2 regions of the Paenibacillus sp. FSL W8-0426 genome follow, and region 1 is predicted to be linked to the other one. Evidence: riboswitches for the same ligand, from Rfam matches in the RefSeq annotation. Region 1 holds a riboswitch; the other holds the start of a gene.
What was found. A riboswitch is a leader RNA that binds a small molecule or an ion and turns the genes downstream of it on or off. The one in region 1 is predicted to bind S-adenosylmethionine.

Region 1 (3,417 bases):
AGGGCTGTTGTCCATTGCCTCGTTCGTTGCGTTTTTACGGTTCGGCAAGTCCCGCCGAGATCTGCAATTGTTCTCATTGCTGACATTGTTATTTGTCATCATACAGGGGATCATGGGCGCATTCGCCGTCGTCTTTTCCCAGTCATCGGCAGTCATGGCGCTGCATTTCGGGTTTGCGCTGATCGCCTTTGCCAGCTCGCTCATGATGGCTTTGGGCATTCGCCAAGAGGCCAAGCATGGCGGACTGGAACGTTTGAACAAATATCCGCGAGTGAGCAAAAATTTCCGGAATCTCGTGTGGTTCTCCACCATTTACACGTACCTGGTTGTGTACACGGGGGCTTTTGTAAGCCATACGGATTCGGCTGGCGGCTGTTCCGGATTCCCTCTATGTAACGGGCAAATCGTTCCTGAACTGTCCGGCGGCGTTGCCGTAGCCTTCATCCACCGTTTAGCAGCGGTGTCGCTCGTCGTCGTGATTGCGATTCTGGGGCACTATGCATACCGCAAACATCCGGATAATAAGGAGCTTAGAACGCTGGGTGTGGTGTCGGTTGTGCTGGTGTTGCTGCAAGTGTTTATCGGTTTCCTGATGATGCTTACGATGAATCGTCCGGAAGTGTACATGTTTGTTGCCTTGTCGCACATGCTTGATATTGCCATCCTGTTCGGCATATTGACGTACATGAGTTTTCTGGTATACAAACTGCACAAACCGGTTAATCGGTTCTGATCTGCTTTCCCAAGTCCACCTGCCCTCGTGATGCATCGTCACGGATGCGGGTGGATTTTGTTTGATCCGCACCGGATTCGGGTACGCTATGGTGCAATAGCGCTGTGCGTTTACTCGGTCTCCGGTTGGGGTTATGCTTAAGTTGGGTGGTTGAGACAGATTGGACAAGAGGAGGCATGCTCATGCTGCGAACACTACTGGGTGAACCCCCGCGCCGGAATGAAGGCGTTCTGGAAGAAGCGATCGAAGCGATGGTGGAAACGCTGGGGCTCCTGCAGCGACAGTTGGACCTGAATCAGGACCCGACGCATGATTACCGCAAACTGTATGTTTGGACCCAAGGTTTGATATCCTCGCTGGATGAATTGGAGCAAAGCTGTTTTGCGGCTTCCCATTTTCGGAAAAAGGTGAAAGCAGGCTCTACGGAAGACATGACCGCTGCCGAAAAGGCGGAATATGCGCGCTACGTATATTTCTATAAGGACGGCTTCATTCGCTGTTTCGCCATTTTGGACAAAACCGGAACGGTCATCAACGAAATTTTCGACCTGAATACCTCAAAGGTCAAAGCCCACTTTTCCTACTTTACAGTACTCAGGCAGTTCGGCTATGCTAAAGTTCATGCCGATTTGGCCGAAGCGCTGATCCGGATCAAAGAAAAATACCGCGAACCGATGAGCCGATTGCGCAAGCGACGCAACATGGAGATTCATTACATGAACTGGGAGATGCAAGATGACCTGTGGCAGCTGCATCAAACGCTGCAGGGCAAAGTGCAGCTGGAGGATCTGGACCAGCATCTTCATGAGCTCAGGCAAGGAACGGACATGGTGTGCGAAACCATCAAGACGGCTTATGGCTACATTAATGCCTTGTGGCGTGAGCACGGCTTGAATCGCAAAAACAGCACCCATTAGGGTGTAATATTTACCTTTGACAAACCGGAATACTTGGATTATACTGAGTTCCTATATTCAATACTGATTAAAAATCATATATTCTTATCGAGAGCGGCGGAGGGACAGGCCCGATGAAGCCCGGCAACCGATTTATGGGGTGTGACACGATGTCATTCTTTATAGATGTTAGGTGCTAATTCCTACAAAATGGTGCAGAGCACGATTTTGGCAGATGAGAAGGCATAATCTTTCACGCAAAGAGCCCTTTTTTCTGCAGAGGGGCTCTTTTTTGGTTCGGGGAGAATGCAGATTGGAAGGATCTGCTTGCAATACAGGTTTATGATTACTCGCCAAACGATGATCGGTTTGCTCGGGAGATATGACTAAAGTCGTTTTTCTCGGCGTCCGAAGGAGTTTTTCCAGCCTTTCGGGTAAAGATACATGTAATGGCGGGAAGGAGAAGCTATTTTGATTGAATTAAAGGCATTAACCAAAACATACGGCAAAGGCGCCAAAGCAACGACAGCGTTAGCCGAACTCGACCTGACCATTCAAAAAGGCGAGATTTTCGGCATTATCGGCCACTCTGGGGCGGGAAAAAGCACGTTGATTCGCTGCATGAATTTGCTGGAACGGCCGACGAGCGGCGAAGTGTGGGTCGACGGCGTCAATTTAACGGAGCTTGGGAAACAGGGGCTTCAGAAGCAACGCCGCAAAATCGGCATGATCTTTCAGCATTTCAACCTCCTGTCATCCGCGACGGTGTACGACAATGTGGCATTTCCGCTCAAGTTGGCCAATGCACCCAAGGCGGAGATCGACCGCAAGGTCAAAGAGATGCTTTCTCTGGTCGGGTTGGAAGACCACAGCGGCAAGTATCCTGCCCAACTCTCAGGCGGACAGAAGCAAAGGGTAGGCATTGCCCGCGCGCTGGCCAGCGATCCGGCGGTCCTGCTTTGCGATGAAGCGACCTCGGCGCTTGATCCGCAGACGACGGCCTCCATTTTGAAGCTGCTGCTGGACATTAACGAGAAGTACGATCTTACGATCGTACTGATTACGCATGAAATGCATGTCATCCAGAGCATATGCGATCGTGTGGCGGTCATTCACCAGGGAGGCATCGTGGAGCAAGGGCCGGTAACGGAAGTATTTCTCAAGCCGCAGCATGAGGTCACCCGCGATTTCATCCAGCGGGACGATGCCTCGGCGGAGCTGTTGGCAGTCAGTGCACCGGTCAAAGGTGACGCATTGGCTAACGGAGCTTCCCAACTGGTGAGAATCTCTTTTCTGGGAGAAAAGACATATGAAGCCATTCTGTCCAGAACGGTCCGCAAAACAGGCGTCGATTTTGCCATTTTGCAAGGCACGATTTCGACCATCAAACAAGTTCCTTACGGACAATTGACGGTAAGGTTTGAGGGCGAGCCTGCTTCCATCAGGCAGACGATGAACGAACTGGTCGAGCAGGGGCTTGATGTGGAGGTGCTACAATAATGGATTTTTCAAGCATTCGATGGGAAGAGATCAGCCAGGCTACCGTTGAAACGTTGCAGATTCTAGGGGCGTCCGGCCTGTTCACGGTTATTATCGGTTTGCCGCTTGGCGTTTTGCTGTTCATGACAGCACGCTCGGCTTCGTCGCAAGTCAAGATTTTATATACCATTCTCTCTATTATCGTTAACATTCTTCGGTCGGTTCCATTCATTATTTTGATTGTTGCTCTTATTCCGTTCACCCGAGCTTTGGTTGGAACGGCAACCGGCGTGCTGGGCACCATTCCTC
Region 2 (3,417 bases), 3.0 Mb from region 1:
GAATATCGAAATGATGGAACGTCGAAGCCTGATAAATCGGCACGCTGGATGCGCCGGTGGCCTTGTCCACCTCATCGCCGAAATGGAGCAATTTGGTATCGAATTTCAGCCGGCTTGCCTGTTCGTTCCCGTTATGATTCTGCTCACTCATGGCTTTCCCCTCCTTCAACTTCGCGCTGCGCTGCCTCAAGCGCACCGCCCAGGTCGGCAATCAGGTCATCCACATGCTCGATGCCGACCGAGAAGCGAAGCAAACGGTCATCCACGCCGACGGCGTCGCGGATTTCAAGCGGGATGTCGGCATGTGTCTGCACGGTAGGATACGTCATCAACGATTCGACCCCGCCCAGGCTTTCGGCAAAAGCGATCAGCTTGATATGGCGCAGGACTGGCTCTACATAACGGGCATCCTTAACCTTGAAGGAGAAAATCCCCGTGTTACCGCTGGACTGTTTGTTTTGCAGCTCATGGCCTGGATGATCCGACAGACCGGGATGGAACACTTCGGCCACTGCGGGATGCTCCAGCAAATACTTCGCAATCGTCAACGCGTTGTGCTCATGGCGTTCCATGCGGAGAGCCAGCGTTTTCATCCCTCTCATCAACTGGTAAGAATCGCTCGGGGACAACACGGCACCGATGGAGTTATGCAGGAATGCCATTTCGGCAGACAATTGCTCGCCTTTCGTTACGATCAGACCGGCAAGCACGTCATTGTGACCGCCCAAATATTTGGTCGCGCTGTGGATGACGATGTCGGCTCCAAGCTCAATCGGACGTTGGAAGAACGGCGTCAAGAGCGTATTATCGACGATGGTCAACAGACCATGGCTTTTCGCCCAAGCACTAACGGCCTCTATATCTGTGATCATCATCAGCGGGTTTGTCGGTGTTTCAATGAATACCGCCTTTGTATTCGGTTTGCGCACTTCTTCAAGCGCCGCGAGGTCAGTGGTATCTACATAGCTGGCTGTTACGCCGAACCGGGATAAAATCCGTTCCAGCAGGCGATACGTTCCGCCATACAGGTCCAGCGACACGATTAGGTGATCCCCCTGTCCGAACAGGGAGAAGATCGTTTGCAGGGCAGCCATGCCCGAACTACACGCAAACCCGGCATCGCCGGATTCCAATGCAGCTGCTGCTTCCTCCAACACTTTGCGGGTCGGATTGGTCGTGCGGATATAATCGAACCCGGTGCTCTGCCCCAGCTTTGGATGGCGGAACGCCGTTGATTGATAGATCGGAAAATTCACCGCGCCCGTGACCGGTTCATTGACGGACCCGATTTGGGCCAGTCGACTTTCAATTTTCAGCTTGTTATCTTCCATTGCTGCATCCTCCTGTTATCACAATTAAATTTGCGGACCAATATCGTAAGGGGTTTCCTGATACACATAGTAATTGAGCCAATTAGAGAATAATAAGTTTGCATGCGCCCGCCAGGTTGCCGGAGGAACACGGGAAGGGTCGTCATTCGGGAAGTAATGTTTCGGCGGATCGATGTTCAATCCTTTGGCCACATCACGATCATATTCCCATTTCAGCGAAAGAGGATCGTATTCGGCATGGCCTGTCACGAAAATTTGCTTGCCGTCCTTGGTGGCTACCAGGAACACGCCTGCCTCCTCCGACTCGGACAAAATTTCGAGATTGTCGTTTTTCAAAATGTCTTCGCGCCGTACTTCCGTATGGCGGGAATGCGGGATGTTGAACACTTCGTCAAATCCGCGCAGGAGCGGAACATGGGATTTGTTCACCGTGTGCGGGAAAACGCCGAAGCATTTTTCGGCCAGCGGAATTTTCGGCACGTCAAAATGATGATACAAACCCGCCTGCGAAGCCCAACATATATGCATGGTCGACGTAACGTTGGTTTTGGTCCATTCGAAAATCTCCTGGATTTCCTTCCAATAGTTCACGTCTTCGAAATCCATCTGTTCCACTGGGGCGCCGGTAATGATCATGCCGTCGAAACGGCGATGCTCAATCTCGTCAAACGTTTTGTAGAACAGGTTGAGATATTCCTGAGACGTGTTTTTGGAGGTATGGGATTTCGGATGCACCAGCACGATGTCCACCTGAATCGGCGTATTCCCCACAAGGCGGAGCAATTGGGTTTCCGTTGTTTCTTTGGTCGGCATCAGGTTTAAAATAGCAATGCGCAATGGGCGAATATCCTGCTTGTAAGCAGACGATTCATCCATTACGAAAATGTTCTCTCCCGCAAGCACTTCCTTTGCGGGCAAGGCATCTGGTATTTTGATCGGCATGGTGTGTAACTCCTCCTTAAGCATAGATAGATGCAGGCTTAGCTGCCAAGAGCTGGTCTCCGAGCGCAGACGCAATGTCCACATGCAGCCCTTGTCGTCTACGGGACAGCCTTAAATTGCTTAGCGAAAATCAGTGCTGAGAAGTCGGTGCATATACCAGAACAATCGGATGCCCAAAGCCCAGTCATTCCGATAATTATAACAAAGACCTTCCTCGGACTCCGAGAAAGGTCATATGTAAAACGGATATGCGCCTCTCTCATCTCTCAGTAACAACAGTGCCTCAATGTATGTGCACTTAGTCGCTGCAAGAATTAGCACCGTGCGGTTATGCCGCCGGTTGCCGGGTTTCATCGGGCCAGTCCCTCCACCTACTCTTGATAAGATTTCGCCGTATTCAATTGTTGATAGCATGTTTAACGTATACTTTAAAACAATAACGCCTACTCGTCAAGCATATGTTTGCAGGTCTGTTTTTATGAAGCGGAACCGTTTGTTCCCTACATTCATAGACTGCTGTGTGGCGCCAAAATCGACACATTTTTACGCTTGAAAGCACCATGTACGAGCGGTATACTAGACAAGTGTTGCATACCCTTATGTGAGAGGTGACATATTCAATGGATGGCGACCCGAGGCCTGATTGGCAGACGAGTTCCAGCAAACTGCATAGTGAATTGACATCAGCATGCCGGCAGCGGGACGTTTATTCCGTTTGGATACCAAGTCATCCCGTCTGATCTCCAGACCCCGCTGCCGACCGGCTGATCTGTTCCTTTGCGCCCTAATTCAAGAGTGATCCGCCATAGTGGCGGGTGCAGAAGGAGTGGATAACGATGAAAATCCGGTTGGTAAACAACGGTGTATTTATCCCGGTGGACGATATTGAACAAACGCTGACGCCACCAGCAGAGGGATTCTACTGGATCGATGCAGACGTTGACGATTTGGCGGTGCTCCAGCCCCTGTTCATGATCCATGACCTGGCGGTGGAGGACTGCCTTAGCGAGGACGAACAGCGTCCAAAAATCGAAATTTACGAAAATCATTATTTTATCGTCATTAACAGCATTCGATTCGATGATGAAGAAATCTTCTTGCGGGCTGTCAACCTGTTTTTGGGCAGACATTTCATTATAAGCGT

Region 2: linked by a shared signal. The riboswitch ahead of metA (homoserine O-succinyltransferase) and the one ahead of MKY59_RS25935 (methionine ABC transporter ATP-binding protein) in region 1 are both predicted to bind S-adenosylmethionine.

The regions. Positions count from the first base shown of each region.
Region 1 is NZ_CP150203.1:5,748,491-5,751,907, reverse strand. It holds gene MKY59_RS25945 (COX15/CtaA family protein) at 1-733, shown strand, start outside; gene MKY59_RS25940 (Cthe_2314 family HEPN domain-containing protein) at 916-1,650, shown strand; SAM riboswitch class I at 1,732-1,871, shown strand; gene MKY59_RS25935 (methionine ABC transporter ATP-binding protein) at 2,101-3,129, shown strand; gene MKY59_RS25930 (methionine ABC transporter permease) at 3,129-3,417, shown strand, end outside.
Region 2 is NZ_CP150203.1:1,860,515-1,863,931, reverse strand. It holds gene MKY59_RS08570 (aminotransferase class I/II-fold pyridoxal phosphate-dependent enzyme) at 1-151, opposite strand, end outside; gene MKY59_RS08565 (PLP-dependent transferase) at 144-1,331, opposite strand; gene metA (homoserine O-succinyltransferase) at 1,356-2,273, opposite strand; SAM riboswitch class I at 2,530-2,660, opposite strand; gene corA (magnesium/cobalt transporter CorA) at 3,110-3,417, shown strand, end outside.